Regions from separate parts of the Gordonia sp. IEGM753 genome, predicted to be linked through region 1. Evidence: riboswitches for the same ligand, from Rfam matches in the RefSeq annotation. Region 1 holds a riboswitch; the other holds the start of a gene.
The links. A riboswitch is a leader RNA that binds a small molecule or an ion and turns the genes downstream of it on or off. The one in region 1 is predicted to bind cobalamin.
Positions count from the first base shown of each region.

Region 2: it holds a riboswitch for cobalamin, as region 1 does, so the genes downstream of both, cobO (cob(I)yrinic acid a,c-diamide adenosyltransferase) here and cobW (cobalamin biosynthesis protein CobW) in region 1, are expected to answer to the same signal.

Region 1 is NZ_JBNQGB010000001.1:2,061,777-2,068,588, reverse strand. Features, by position in the region: gene nfuA (Fe-S biogenesis protein NfuA) at 1-267, shown strand, start outside; gene cobM (precorrin-4 C(11)-methyltransferase) at 432-1,178, opposite strand; gene ACQR3R_RS09250 (cobalamin biosynthesis protein) at 1,260-1,673, opposite strand; gene ACQR3R_RS09245 (CbtA family protein) at 1,670-2,377, opposite strand; gene ACQR3R_RS09240 (CbtB domain-containing protein) at 2,389-2,580, opposite strand; cobalamin riboswitch at 2,702-2,930, opposite strand; cobalamin riboswitch at 3,115-3,327, shown strand; gene cobW (cobalamin biosynthesis protein CobW) at 3,424-4,485, shown strand; gene cobN (cobaltochelatase subunit CobN) at 4,489-6,812, shown strand, end outside.
Region 2 is NZ_JBNQGB010000001.1:188,381-195,192, forward strand. Features, by position in the region: gene ACQR3R_RS00860 (NlpC/P60 family protein) at 65-703, shown strand; gene ACQR3R_RS00865 (NlpC/P60 family protein) at 869-1,405, shown strand; gene ACQR3R_RS00870 (PQQ-dependent sugar dehydrogenase) at 1,430-2,743, opposite strand; gene ACQR3R_RS00875 (hypothetical protein) at 2,812-3,396, opposite strand; cobalamin riboswitch at 3,550-3,784, shown strand; gene cobO (cob(I)yrinic acid a,c-diamide adenosyltransferase) at 3,867-4,478, shown strand; gene ACQR3R_RS00885 (cobyrinic acid a,c-diamide synthase CobB) at 4,475-5,803, shown strand; gene bluB (5,6-dimethylbenzimidazole synthase) at 5,800-6,450, shown strand; gene cbiB (adenosylcobinamide-phosphate synthase CbiB) at 6,447-6,812, shown strand, end outside.

The sequences.
Region 1 (6,812 bases):
GACAGCCCGGTCAATGAGCGCATCAATTACTACCTGCAAACCGAAATCAACCCGGGGCTTGCGAGCCACGGCGGTCAGGTCAGCCTGATCGATGTGGTTGAAGACGGCATTGCCGTGCTCAAGTTCGGCGGCGGTTGCCAGGGCTGCGGCCAGGCAGACGTCACCCTTCGCGAAGGCATCGAGCGCACGTTGCTCGAGCGTATTCCCGAGCTTAAGGGTGTGCGTGACGTTACCGACCACACGCAGAAAGAAAACGCCTACTACTAAGGGCGTTCGCTGCGAAAAAAAACGTCGCGGTGGCGACGGAGCTTGCTCCCATCAATTGCGCAGCAGTCGCAAAGCAGCTAATGCATTTTCCCGTGATGAATGCATTGGCTGTCGTTGGGCCGCATAGCGGTCCTGCGCGAGCATGCTCACTCGCCACCAACGCTTCAGGACCTGTACAGATGCGCATGCCCTGCGCGATACAGCGATGACTCACTGAAGTGATCACTGCCTAATACCCGACCCACCAATATCAACGCCGTGCGCCGAAACCCTTTGGCTTCAACCTTCCCGGCGATGTCCGCAAGCGTTCCCACCACCCAATCCTGATCCGGCCAGGTCGCGCGATGAATCACCGCGATTGGACAGTCGGCGCCGTAATGCGGCAGCAGTTCAACAATGATTTTTTGCAGATGATTGACCCCCAGGTGGATCGCCATCGTCGCGCCGTGCTGTGCCAGATTCCCCAGCTCCTCACCTGCTGGCATCGCGGTCTTGTCGGCATAGCGGGTCAAGATTACGCTTTGAGATACGTCTGGCAGCGTCAATTCAGCGCCCAGCAGTGCCGCGCACGCTGCGGTGGCAGTGACGCCGGGGACGATCTCAAATGCAATTTCGAGTTCGCGCAGGTAACGAATCTGCTCGCCAATCGCTCCATACAGGCTCGGATCGCCGGAATGTACGCGCGCCACATCCTGCCCCTTGGCATCAGCGGTCTTGATCAGCTCGATGATCTGTTCCAGGTGCAATTCAGCGCTGTTTACAACCAACTCCGCGCTGTGTCCTTGCAGCACCGCCTCTGGCACCAGCGAGCCGGCGTAGATGATTACCGGACACGTGCGAATCAGCCGCTGGCCTTTGACGGTGATCAATTCCGGGTCGCCGGGACCTGCGCCAATGAAGAAGACGGTCATCGTCATTTCCTGTCAGAAAAAGGGTTAGGCGGGTCTTCAGATGAAGATCGCTCATGATGGACGGGGGGATTATCGGGGAATTTATACAGCGCAGGCCAATGCCAGGGTGGCCTGAGCGTATTTTTGTCGTGAAATCAGTAGCGTTGCCGGTGACTGCGCCAGGTGTTCCGCAAGCGCCAATGCTGCGCTTTCTGCGACGCCGTAGCAGCCGGTGCGTTCGAAAGCGATTTGCGAGCGATGGCTGAGTTGCGTTTGGTACCTGGCCAGTTGTTCGCTGCTGAAGTAGCTCAGTGGCAACTCAAGCTCTGCGGCCAATTCGAGCAGGCCAGGCTCGTCGCGCTTCAGGTCGATAGTGGCCAGGGCAACTATCTGGTGCAATTCGATGCGGTGAGCCTGTAATGCCTGCTCCAGCAATGCTCGCAAGGTACCGGCGGGGCAGCCGCGTTGGCAGCCCAGGCCGACCACTAAAGTCGGCGCTGTGCCGGGTTCACTCATGCGTGGTATTGGCCATCGCTTTTGCGGCGGAACAACCATGCGCTGATCAGGCCCAAGGCCAGCCAGAACACCACGTTGGTCAGCTGCGAAGCGATTTTGAATTGCGATTCCAGTGCTTCCGGGGCCAGCATCGAGTGCACTTCCGGTTGCGGTGCGCCGATCACGTGCGGAACGGCCAGGATTGCCACGCCCAGTACTTTCATCAGCCAGTGGCGACTGAACACGATCAATGCAATGCCGACAGCCGTTGAGGCAGCGGTGCCGATCCACCAGAGTTGCCGCTGGGCCAGATCAGCCGCTGCGGTGCCCGGCAGTTCGGGTGGCAGGCCCAGGGTTGGCGCCAGCACAAATGTCGCGTAACCGGCCAGGCCCCAGAGCAAGCCCTGGGACGTTTTGGTCGGGGCGCGCAAGGTGTACAGGCCCGCCAGCATCAGGGCGAAACCAACGGCGACTACCAGGTTGCCGCCGGTGGTCGATGCAACGCGCTGCCAGCCATTCTCCGGCTCCCAGGCTTCGGCATCGTGAGTATGGCCGGCCATGGCGGCGGCATCGTGTTCGTGAACTTCAACCGCCGCTGGCTCGGATTTTTCGTAGGTCTCGGCCTGCAAAATCAACGGGGCCACCCAAAAACTTTGCAACAGGGTCAGCAGGAGGGCGGCCAGCAGACCGGTAAAACCTGCGGTTTGAGCAATACGCTTGATCATGTCGGCAGGTCTCAATGGCACGGGAATGCGGAGCTGTGACGGGTGTCATGAGCAGCGTTGTGTACCGCTTCAATGTGCGAGAAACCGGCGAAATACACCAGGCACGCGCCAAGGATCGACGCACAAATGGCGGCGGTCAGGCGTTGGCTCAGGGTTGTGGTGCTGCTGGCGGTACTGTGCTTGGTGCTGCTGATGGTCGACATGGCGCTTCCCTCTGGTCTGTCAGCGGGTGATAAGGGGCGCATGCAAAACCCCCGCGAGTCGGGCGCGCAGGGGTGCAAACAGCGCCCGCCCACCGCGGGTTTGTTATTCAGTGATCGTAGTGGTCACTTTGTGTTACTGGCCGGTCTCCGGGCTCACGAGGGGGTTCGGCTGTCGCCTTGACCTGCAAGAATCACCTTCCCATGCCGAACTGCTGGCACAGTGGTTTTGATTCTTCGCTCGTTTACCGTTGCGGGGGCAGCACCGGACTGACATGGCTTTAGAGTAAAGCACATGATTCACCGGTTTCCCGTTTCACCCTGTGAAGGGCACCCGTAACAAGATGCGTAGGAGACCATGGGCGAGGGTTTGACGTCAATTGGCAAGGGTTCTCAATTAGCTCAGGTGTGTTTTTTGTGGCGAGGGGATTTATCCCCGCTCGGCGGCGAAGCCGTCGCCAATAGACACCGGGGCCGCTTCGCTGCCTAACGATAAATCCCCTCGCCACAAGAGATTGACCGGCCACCAGACGATGCGTAGCCTTGCGCTTTCGAGGTTCTTCGGCGTTTGCCGAAGCTAAGAAGGGAACGCGGTCGATGCCGCGGCTGCCCCCGCAACTGTGAACGGTGTTGTTCGCTGCCACGCCACTGCGAAGCCTGTTTAACGGCTTCGCGGGAAGGCGCAGCGAATGCCGGGCCAACGCCCTGCACGCCGTCAGCCAGGAGACCTGCCTCGTCATAGATTCTCACTACAACCGGGCGGGGTGATCCGGTGGCGAAATCTTCCGCGCAACTGTCGCAGCGGTCGTCGTCCCGTATGCCCGCCACCTTGCCAAAGGGCATCCGATGAAAACACTGGCCAAACTTCCCGTCACCATCGTTACCGGCTTCCTCGGCTCGGGCAAAACCACGTTGCTGCGGCACATGCTCGACAACGCCCAGGGGCGCCGCATTGCGGTCATCGTCAACGAATTTGGCGAACTGGGTATCGACGGTGAAATCCTCAAGCAGTGCTCCATTGGCTGCACTGAAGAAGAGGCCAACGGCCGCGTCTACGAACTGGCCAATGGCTGCCTGTGCTGCACCGTGCAGGAAGAGTTTTTCCCGGTGATGCGCGAACTGGTCGCGCGTCGCGGCGACCTCGATCACATTCTCATCGAAACCTCTGGGCTGGCCCTGCCAAAGCCTTTGGTCCAGGCCTTCCAATGGCCGGAAATCCGCAGTGCTTGCACGGTTGACGCGGTGATTACCGTGGTTGATAGCCCAGCCGTGGCTGCCGGTACTTTCGCCGCGTTCCCGGACCAGGTCGATGCCCAGCGTAAACTGGACCCGAACCTGGATCACGAATCGCCGCTGCACGAGTTGTTTGCCGATCAACTGGCCAGCGCCGACCTGGTGATCCTCAACAAATCCGACCTGATCAGTGCCGAAGACCTGGCCCGTGTGCGCCTGGAAGTCGCTGAAGAACTGCCGCCCGCCGTGAAAGTAATTGAAGCGAGTAGCGGCCGCGTGCCGCTGGACGTGTTGATTGGCCTCGGCGCCGGTTCCGAAGAACACATCGATAGCCGTCATAGCCATCACGATCACCATCATGAAGGCGAAGACGACCACGATCACGATGCCTTCGATTCGATCTCCATCGAGCTGCCGCAAGCCGATGAAAACCTGCTGATGGATGCGCTGACGCAACTGGTGGTCAAGCACGGCATCTTGCGCGTCAAGGGTTTTGCGGCAATCCCGAACAAGCCGATGCGTTTGCTGATTCAGGGCGTGGGCACGCGTTTCGACAAGCATTTCGACCGGCAGTGGGGCGCCGATGAAGCGCGCACCACACGCCTGGTGTTGATCGGCCAGGAACTGGATGCGGCGCAACTCGAAGCGCAATTGCGCGCTGCGCTCAGCGTCTAACCCATGCACCTGCTCAGGACCCAGCCCGGCGGTTTCGTGTCGGATGACAACATTGCCGACCTTGGACAAACCCCCGCCGAACTGGTGATCCTGTGCAGTGGTGATTCCAGCCTGGCGCTGCTCGCCGAAGCGGCGCAGCAATTGCCCGACGATTACCCGAGCGTGCGTCTGGCCAACCCGATGCAGGTGCAAAATCACGCCTCGGTTGACCTGTATGTCGACCAGGTGTTGCGCCATGCCAAGGTCATCCTGATTTCGCTGCACGGCGGCATTGGCTATTGGCGCTATGGTGTCGAGCGTCTGGTGCAACTGGCCGAGCGTGGTGTGCAGCTGATTCTGGTGCCGGGCGATGACCGTCCAGACCCCGAACTCAGCGATCTGAGCACGGTTGACGCGGGCGAACGTGACCGGCTCTGGCAATACCTGCGTCAGGGCGGCATGAGCAATGCCCTGGACTTTTTTCGCTGCCTGGCCAATCGTTGGCTAGCCCGTGACTATGCCTGGGCCGAACCGCAAACGCTGCCACGCACCGCGATCTATCACCCGCAAAAAAGCCCCGCAGTCCTCAGCGATTGGCAAGCCGAATGGCAGGTCGGTCAACCGGTCGCGGCGGTGCTGTTTTACCGTTCACATTTGCAAGCGGCCAATACTGCTTTCATCGATATTTTTTGCCAGCGTTTGCAGGCGGCAGGGCTTAACCCATTGCCGATTGCGCTGGCCAGTCTAAAAGAGCCAGGTTGCCTCACCGTGGTCGAAGATTTGCTGGACGAGGTTGAAGCGGCGGTGATCTTGAACACCACCGGTTTCGCCCAGTCGAGCCCTGAAGCGCCGCATTTGCGACCGTTTCGGCGCAACATTCCGGTTATCCAGGCCATCTGCGCCCAAGACAACGAGCCTGGTTGGCGGGCGAGCGAGCAGGGATTGGGCCCGCGAGACCTGGCAATGCACATCGCCTTGCCGGAACTGGACGGGCGAATCATCAGTCGCCCGATCAGCTTCAAGGACCTGGCCTGGCGCAGTGAGCGCAGTCAGTCGGATGTGGTTTGCTATCGGGCGCAACCCGAGCGCATGGATTTTGTCGCGCAACTGGCGCGGCGCTGGAGTGATCTGGCGCGAGTGCCCAACGCCGATAAACGCATTGCCCTGATTCTGGCCAATTATCCGACCCGTGACGGTCGTATCGGCAATGGCGTGGGCCTTGATACACCGGCGGCGGCGCTTAATATCTTGCGTGCGCTGCATCAGCACGGTTATCCGTTGCCGGCTGAGTTACCCGCCAGCGGCACGGATTTGATCCAGCAACTGCTCGGTGGCGTCAGCAACGACCTCGACACCCTCGACCAGCGTCCTTGCCATCAAAGCCTTGCGCTGGATGACTACAATCGGATGTTCGATGCGCTGCCCGAGGCCAACCGACAAGCGGTGCTGGAGCGTTGGGGGGCGCCACAAAACGATCCGATGTTTCGAGGCGCACGAATGATGATCGCCGGGCTGCGTTTCGGCCAGACCTTCGTTGGCATTCAACCGGCGCGCGGTTATCAGGTCGATCCCAGTGCGGTGTACCACGACCCGGACCTGGTGCCGCCCCACGGCTACCTGGCGTTCTATTTCTGGCTGCGCAATACCTATGGCGCCCACGGGGTGATTCATGTTGGCAAGCATGGCAACCTCGAATGGCTGCCAGGCAAAGGCGTCGGATTGTCAGAGCATTGCTGGCCGGATGCACTGCTGGGGCCGCTGCCGAATATTTACCCGTTTATCGTCAATGATCCGGGCGAGGGCGCTCAAGCCAAGCGCCGCACCCAAGCGGTGATCATCGATCACCTGATGCCGCCGCTGACCCGCGCTGAAACCTACGGGCCACTGCGTAATCTCGAGTTGCTGGCCGACGAGTATTACGAGGCGCAATTGCTGGATCCGCGACGTGCACGAGAACTGCAGCGCGATATCCTGCAACTGGTTCGCGAAACGCACATCGACCGTGAACTGCAACTGGACGAAAAGCTCGACAGCGATGCCGATGCTGCGATCTGGTTGCCACGCCTCGACACGTATTTGTGTGACTTGAAAGAGTCGCAAATTCGCGATGGTTTGCACATTTTTGGCGAGTCGCCGACCGGACGCCTGCGCATCGATACGTTGCTTGCGTTGCTGCGCATTCCACGTGGCGATGGTCGCGGCGCGCAGTCGAGCTTGTTGCGGGCGTTGGCCAAGGCCTTTGGCCTGGGATTCGATCCGCTGGATTGCGCGCTGGCCGAACCCTGGAACGGTCCGCAGCCTGCCGAGTTGCAAGCCGTGCTTAACGACGTTTGGCGCACCGCAGGCGA
Region 2 (6,812 bases), 1.9 Mb from region 1:
GCAAATGAGGTTGATAGCGGGCATAGTCTCGGCTTCTTTACAACTTTCAGCCACGGTCGTGCCCATGCTAAATCGCTTCGCACCCCTCGTGCCTCTCGCACTCGTCACCCTGTTGTTCGGTTGCGCCGCTCACTCTCCAGTGTCCGAGCAAGCGCCCCAGCAGCAGGTTAAAAACACCGCTACCGCTCAATCTTCCGCTCTCTATCAGAAAGATCTCGAGCAAGAAGAAAAGGCCACCGAAAACGAGCTCGCAGACTTCGCCGATGGCAAGTCCTACAAGCTTCCGGTTCTGGCCGACAGCATTCTCGAACGTGGCATGTCCCTGATCGGTACCCGTTACCGTTTCGGTGGTACCTCTGAAGCCGGTTTCGACTGCAGCGGTTTCATCGGTTACCTGTTTCGTGAAGAAGCCGGCATGAACTTGCCACGCTCCACGCGCGAAATGATCAACGTTGATGCGCCGCTGGTTTCACGCAGCAACCTCAAACCTGGCGACTTGCTGTTCTTCGCAACCAACGGTCGTCGCGGTCGTGTCAGCCATGCGGGTATCTACCTTGGCGATGACCAGTTCATCCACTCCAGCAGCCGCCGCAGCGGTGGTGTCCGGGTCGATAGCCTGGGCGACAGCTACTGGAGCAAGACCTTCATTGAAGCCAAACGGGCCCTCGCCATGGCACCGACCGTGGTCACTGCTCGCAAGTAAGCACACTGAAAGTAAGGTGAAGTTAAAGTCTTACTTGAAGTTTGGCGCGTAGCCGCTAGAATCCATATCTATTATTGATGGCAAACCGCCTGCGCAACGCGCAGGCGGTTTTCTTTTCTGTCTTCCTGACGGAAAAAGCCGCAGTTAGATCAGGATGTTCTGCTTATGACGACCTCGGCCCGCCTCACAATCATGTTCTTCGCAGCGCTGCTCAGCGCTTGTGCCAGCCGCACACCGCCACCTGCGCCGGTGATTCGTGCGCCCATCGTTTTCAGTCCTGCCCAACCGTTTTCGCCCGAAGCGCAAGACGTGCTTTTTCGCGCGCTTGGCCTGGTGGGCACGCCTTACCGTTGGGGCGGCAACACGCCTGATTCCGGCTTCGATTGCAGTGGCTTGATCGGCTACGTCTATCACGACGTCGCGGGCATCACGCTGCCACGCTCCACGCGCGAGATGATCGGCATGCAGGCGCCAGATGTCGGCAAGGATGGTTTGCAAACCGGTGACCTTATCTTCTTCGCCACCAATGGCGGCTCACAAGTCAGTCATGCCGGGATCTACGTTGGCGAAGGGCGCTTTGTGCATGCGCCTGCCACTGGCGGTACGGTGAAACTCGACAGTCTGTCAAAAGCCTATTGGCAGAAAGCCTACCTGAGCGCCAAACGCGTTCTGCAACCAGAGCATCTGGCACGTAATCCATAGGCTCCGGTTGCGCTGACGTTGACGTTATCGGGTTGTTGAAACGCGCCACACCTTGTTGCCAACATCGTCGGCAACCAGCAAATCACCTTGCTTATCGATCACCACACCGACGGGACGGCCCATGGCTTTCTCGTCGGCGCTGAGGAAACCGGTCAGCACGTCCACCGGTTGCCCATTCGGCTTGCCGGCAGCGAACGGTACAAAAATTACTTTATAGCCACTGTGCGGTTTACGGTTCCAGGAACCGTGCTGGCTTACAAATGCGCCTTGGGTAAAGGGTGCCGGCAGTGTGCTGCCTTCGGCAAAGGTCATACCCAGTGAGGCGGTATGCGGGCCGACGGCATAGTCCGGAGCGATTGCCTTGGCGACAAGGTCCGGGTTTTGCGGTGACACACGCACATCGACATGCTGCCCGTAATAGCTGAACGGCCAGCCATAGAATGCCCCGTCCTTGACCGACGTAATGTAGTCCGGCACCAGATCGCTGCCAATCTCGTCACGCTCGTTGACCGATGTCCACAATGCGCCGCTGGTGGGTTCCCAGCCCATGCCGTTAGGGTTGCGCAGGCCGGAGGCGAAAATCCGGTGATTGCCGGTAGCGCGATCCACTTCCCATATTGCTGCCCGACCTTCCTCGGCAGCCAGGCCGTTTTCGCCTACGTTGCTATTGGAGCCCACCGTCACGTACAGCTTGCTGCCGTCCTTGCTGGCAATTACGTTTTTGGTCCAGTGATGGTTGATCGTGCCACCCGGTAAGTCGACGACTTTGGTCGGTTGTGCGGTGATCGATGTTTCGCCGTCCTGATAGGGAAACCGGATCAACTTGTCGGAGTCGGCGATGTAAAGGTCATTGCCGACCAGTGCCATGCCAAAAGGCGAATTCAGGTTTTCCAGGAACACGGTGCGCGTTTCGGCGATGCCGTCGTGGTCCTTGTCTCGCAGCAGTGTGATTCGGTTGGCACTGGGCACACCGGCGCCAGCACGGCCCATCACTTTTTTCATGACCCAACCACGGATGCCGCTCGAGTCGTCGGGTTTGGGCGGGGCGTTGGTTTCTGCCACCAGCACATCGCCATTGGGCAACACGTACAGCCAGCGTGGGTGGTCGAGGTTCTCGGCAAATGCACCCACTTTCATGCCCGCCGCTGCGGTTGGCATGGCGCCATCGCTCCAGCCAATCGCCGGCGCGATGTTCACCGTCGGGATAAGTGTTTTGTTCGGCTCTGGCAGTTTGGGTGACGGCCCGGTGCCGTCGGAGACCTGAAGCCCGGAGGATTCACCGCAGGCGGCAAGCCCTCCGGCGAGCACGATGACAAAAACGAGCTGGGGCTTGCGCATGCTGATCTTCCCTATGAGTGCACTGGAGTGTTCAGTAGAGAAGTTTCACGGCGCGATGGTTCCACCTGTCAGCCCCGTGCTTCCTTGAAGAGTACGGCGATGCCCGGATGATACTGGCCAGCTTCGTTGCGCAACTTGCGATAGGCGTAGGGGAAATACCAGGCGACGGCGCAGGTGTTTTCTTTTTGCAGGTCATCGACCATGTCCTGGAGTTCTTCCGGGGTCGTGCTGTGTTGGGTTTTTTGTGGGGCCACAAACAGGCAACCCAGTTTCAGGTCGCTGGCGTAGCTGATTCTTTTTGCATCGCTGGTGATGTCGGCCAACGCCTGAGTCACATTCAAACCATTGACCCGTGGCCAGCGTTGCGTGGTCTGAAGGTAAGCGCGTTGTTCGCTGCTGGCGATCAACAAATCGGCACGACCGTTGCGCTCGCCATCTTCGGTTTGTTTGCGGGTAGGTGTGTGTTGCAGGGTGACCATTTCTGCCATCCAGGCAGCCGCCGAAAGCAAACCCAGATTGGCTTTTTCATCATGCCAGTACGGCGCATCGTTATCGCCGCGCACAGCGTTGTAACGGTCGATGCAGTCGAACCAACGCTCCAGCATCGGACGCAGGAATTCCAGCTTCGGATTGCTGATGATCATGCCTTGCATGTTGCTCACCCTTATTATTGTGTGTTGATGTATGGCTATTTGATATCACTGCGCAGAGTGTGGCACAAGATTGGCGTCAGATAATTGATTAGGGGCAGTTATTCGCTCAGCGGTCGCCCGGCTTTAATTGACGCTCCATCCCCAACCCTCTAACCTTCGCGGCTTGTTTCAGGTGCTCTGTGGCCTTGGTCGACAGAGTGAAACAGGGAAGCCGGTGAGTCGCTTTTTCAATTGAAGAAAGGGTCACGATCCCGGCGCTGCCCCCGCAACGGTAAATGAGTGAAAACTGTGCTTTAAGCCACTGTGTCGATTACCGATGCGGGAAGGCGCGCAGTCAGGCCGCGAGCCGCTCATGAGCCCGGAGACCGGCCTGATCCATCCAGCGGCATCACGGTGGGCGATGCCAGGCTTCACGCCATCTATTCTTGTGCCTGCCCGCCGTTATCCAGCCTCAACGGAGAGCTCCCCCAATGACTGACACCCCCGATCGTGACGAACGCCATTTGGCGCGCATGTTGCGCAAGAAAGCCGTGATTGACGAACGAATCGCCAACTCCCCGAATGAATGCGGGCTGCTGCTGGTGTTGACCGGCAACGGCAAAGGCAAAAGCAGCTCGGCCTTCGGCATGCTGGCGCGCTCGATGGGCCACGGCATGCAGTGCGGCGTCGTGCAGTTCATCAAGGGCCGTAACAGCACTGGCGAAGAGCTGTTCTTTCGGCGGTTTCCCGAGCAGGTGCGGTTTCATGTGATGGGCGAGGGCTTCACCTGGGAAACCCAGGATCGTCAGCGTGATATCGCTGCCGCCGAGGCTGCGTGGGTCGTTTCCCGTGAACTGCTCAGCGACCCGTCCATCGGCCTGGTCGTGCTGGATGAGCTGAACATCGCGCTGAAGCACGGTTACCTCGACCTCGATCAGGTGCTCAGTGATTTGCAGGCGCGACCGCCGATGCAGCATGTGGTTGTGACCGGTCGTGGCGCGAAGCCGGAAATGATTGAGCTGGCCGACACAGTCACCGAAATGGGCGTGATCAAACATGCCTTCCAGGCCGGGATCAAGGCGCAAAAAGGCGTAGAACTGTGAGCCAACCACGTCATTGCCCGGCGGTATTGATTGCCGCGCCGGCCTCCGGTCAGGGCAAGACCACCGTTACTGCTGCGCTGGCCCGTTTGCATCGCAATCAGGGGCGCAAGGTTCGCGTGTTCAAATGCGGACCCGATTTTCTGGACCCGATGATTCTCGAGCGCGCCAGCGGTGCGCCGGTCTATCAGCTGGACATGTGGATGGTCGGCGAGCAGGAAAGTCGCCGACTGTTGTGGGAAGCGGCCGCTGAGGCCGACCTGATTCTTATCGAAGGCGTGATGGGTTTGTTCGACGGCACGCCGTCCAGCGCAGACCTCGCGCGGCATTTCGGGGTACCGGTGCTGGGTGTGATCGACGGCACCGCAATGGCCCAGACGTTCGGTGCGCTGGCCTTGGGGTTGGCGCGTTATCAACCGGACTTGCCGTTTGCCGGTGTGTTGGCCAACCGCGTTGGCACTGTGCGCCATGCACAATTGCTGGAAGGCAGCCTGACCGAAGGTTTGCGTTGGTATGGCGCCTTGTCGCGAGAAACCGGGATCGAGTTGCCAAGCCGCCACTTGGGTCTGGTTCAGGCCAGCGAACTCAACGACCTCGACCTGCGCCTCGATGCCGCCGCCAATGCGCTGGCCAGCAGCTGTGAGGTAGCGCTACCACCGGCCGTCGAGTTTGCGGCGCCGGATGTAATCGCCGCCGAACCGTTGTTGGCCGGCGTGCGTATCGCGGTGGCGCGTGACGAAGCCTTTGCCTTTACCTATGGCGCAAGTCTGGATCTGCTGCGAGCGATGGGCGCCGAGTTGGTGTTTTTCTCGCCGATCCGTGATGCGCAATTGCCCCAGGCCGACAGCCTTTATCTGCCTGGCGGCTACCCGGAATTGCACCATGTGGCGTTGTCGCAGAACCTCACGATGCTGCAGGCGATTCGTGCACACCATGCGGCGGGCAAACCGTTGTTGGCAGAATGTGGCGGCATGCTTTACCTGCTGGATTCGCTGACCGATGTCGAAGGTACCCGCGCACAATTGGTCGGTTTGCTGGCCGGGGATGCGGTGATGCAAAAGCGCCTGGCCGCGTTGGCGCTGCAAGCGGTCGAACTGCCCGAAGGCTCCCTGCGCGGTCACACCTACCATCACTCGTTGACCACGACCGAACTTGAACCCATTACCCGAGGCTTGAGCCCGAATGGCGGGCGCGGCGCCGAGGCGGTTTATCGCGAAGGGCGGATGACCGCGTCCTATGTGCACTTCTATTTTCCGTCGAACCCGAGCGCTGTAGCCGCATTGTTTGTGCCTGATCATGAGGCCGACTTGCTCGCGAAGAGGCCATGATCGACAACGCATTTTCCGAAGCCGAACGCGCGGCTGTCTACCGAGCCATCGCCGAACGCCGCGACATGCGTCACTTCAGCGGCGGCAGCGTCGAGCCCGAGTTGCTTCGGCGCCTGCTCGAAGCTGCGCATCAGGCGCCAAGTGTCGGCCTGATGCAGCCTTGGCGGTTCATCCGCATCAGTGATCGCGGCTTGCGCAGCAAGATTCAGGCGTTGGTCGAGGAGGAGCGCGTCCGCACCGCCGAAGCGCTCGGGGAGCGTACAGATGAATTTATGAAGCTCAAAGTCGAAGGCATCAACGATTGCGCCGAAGTGCTGGTGGCTGCGCTGATGGACGATCGCGAGCGGCATATCTTCGGCCGTCGTACATTGCCCGAAATGGACATTGCTTCGCTGTCCTGCGCCATTCAAAACCTGTGGCTGGCGTCCCGCGTTGAAGGTTTGGGCATGGGTTGGGTGTCGTTGTTCGAGCCACAGGCGTTGGCGGATTTGCTGGGATTGCCCGCGGGTGCCAAACCGGTGGCGGTACTTTGCCTGGGGCCGGTCAAAGCGTTTTATCCGGCGCCGATGCTGGTACTTGAAGGTTGGGCGCAGGCGCGTCCGCTGAGCGATTTGCTGTATGAGAATTACTGGGGAGAGAGTCAATGAGTGTGGCGTTATTGAGTGTCGCTGCAGTTGCGCTGGATGCGCTGCTGGGTGAGCCCAAACGCTGGCATCCGCTGGTGGCGTTCGGCCGTTTTGCCGACCGCATCGAGCAACGTTTCAACAGTGGTGGTCGTGGCTGGCGCAGTCACGGTGTCACAGCCTGGGTGATTGCCGTGTTGCCGCTGACCTTGCTGGCCACGGCGTTTTCCTGGGCGCCTTACGTCGGTTGGATCGTCGAGATTCTTGCGCTGTATTGCGCGCTCGGCATGCGCAGCCTCGGTGAACATGTCGAACCGGTTGCCAAGGCGTTGCGCAGCGATGATCTTGACGAGGCGCGCAAACGCGTGGGTTATCTGGTCAGCCGT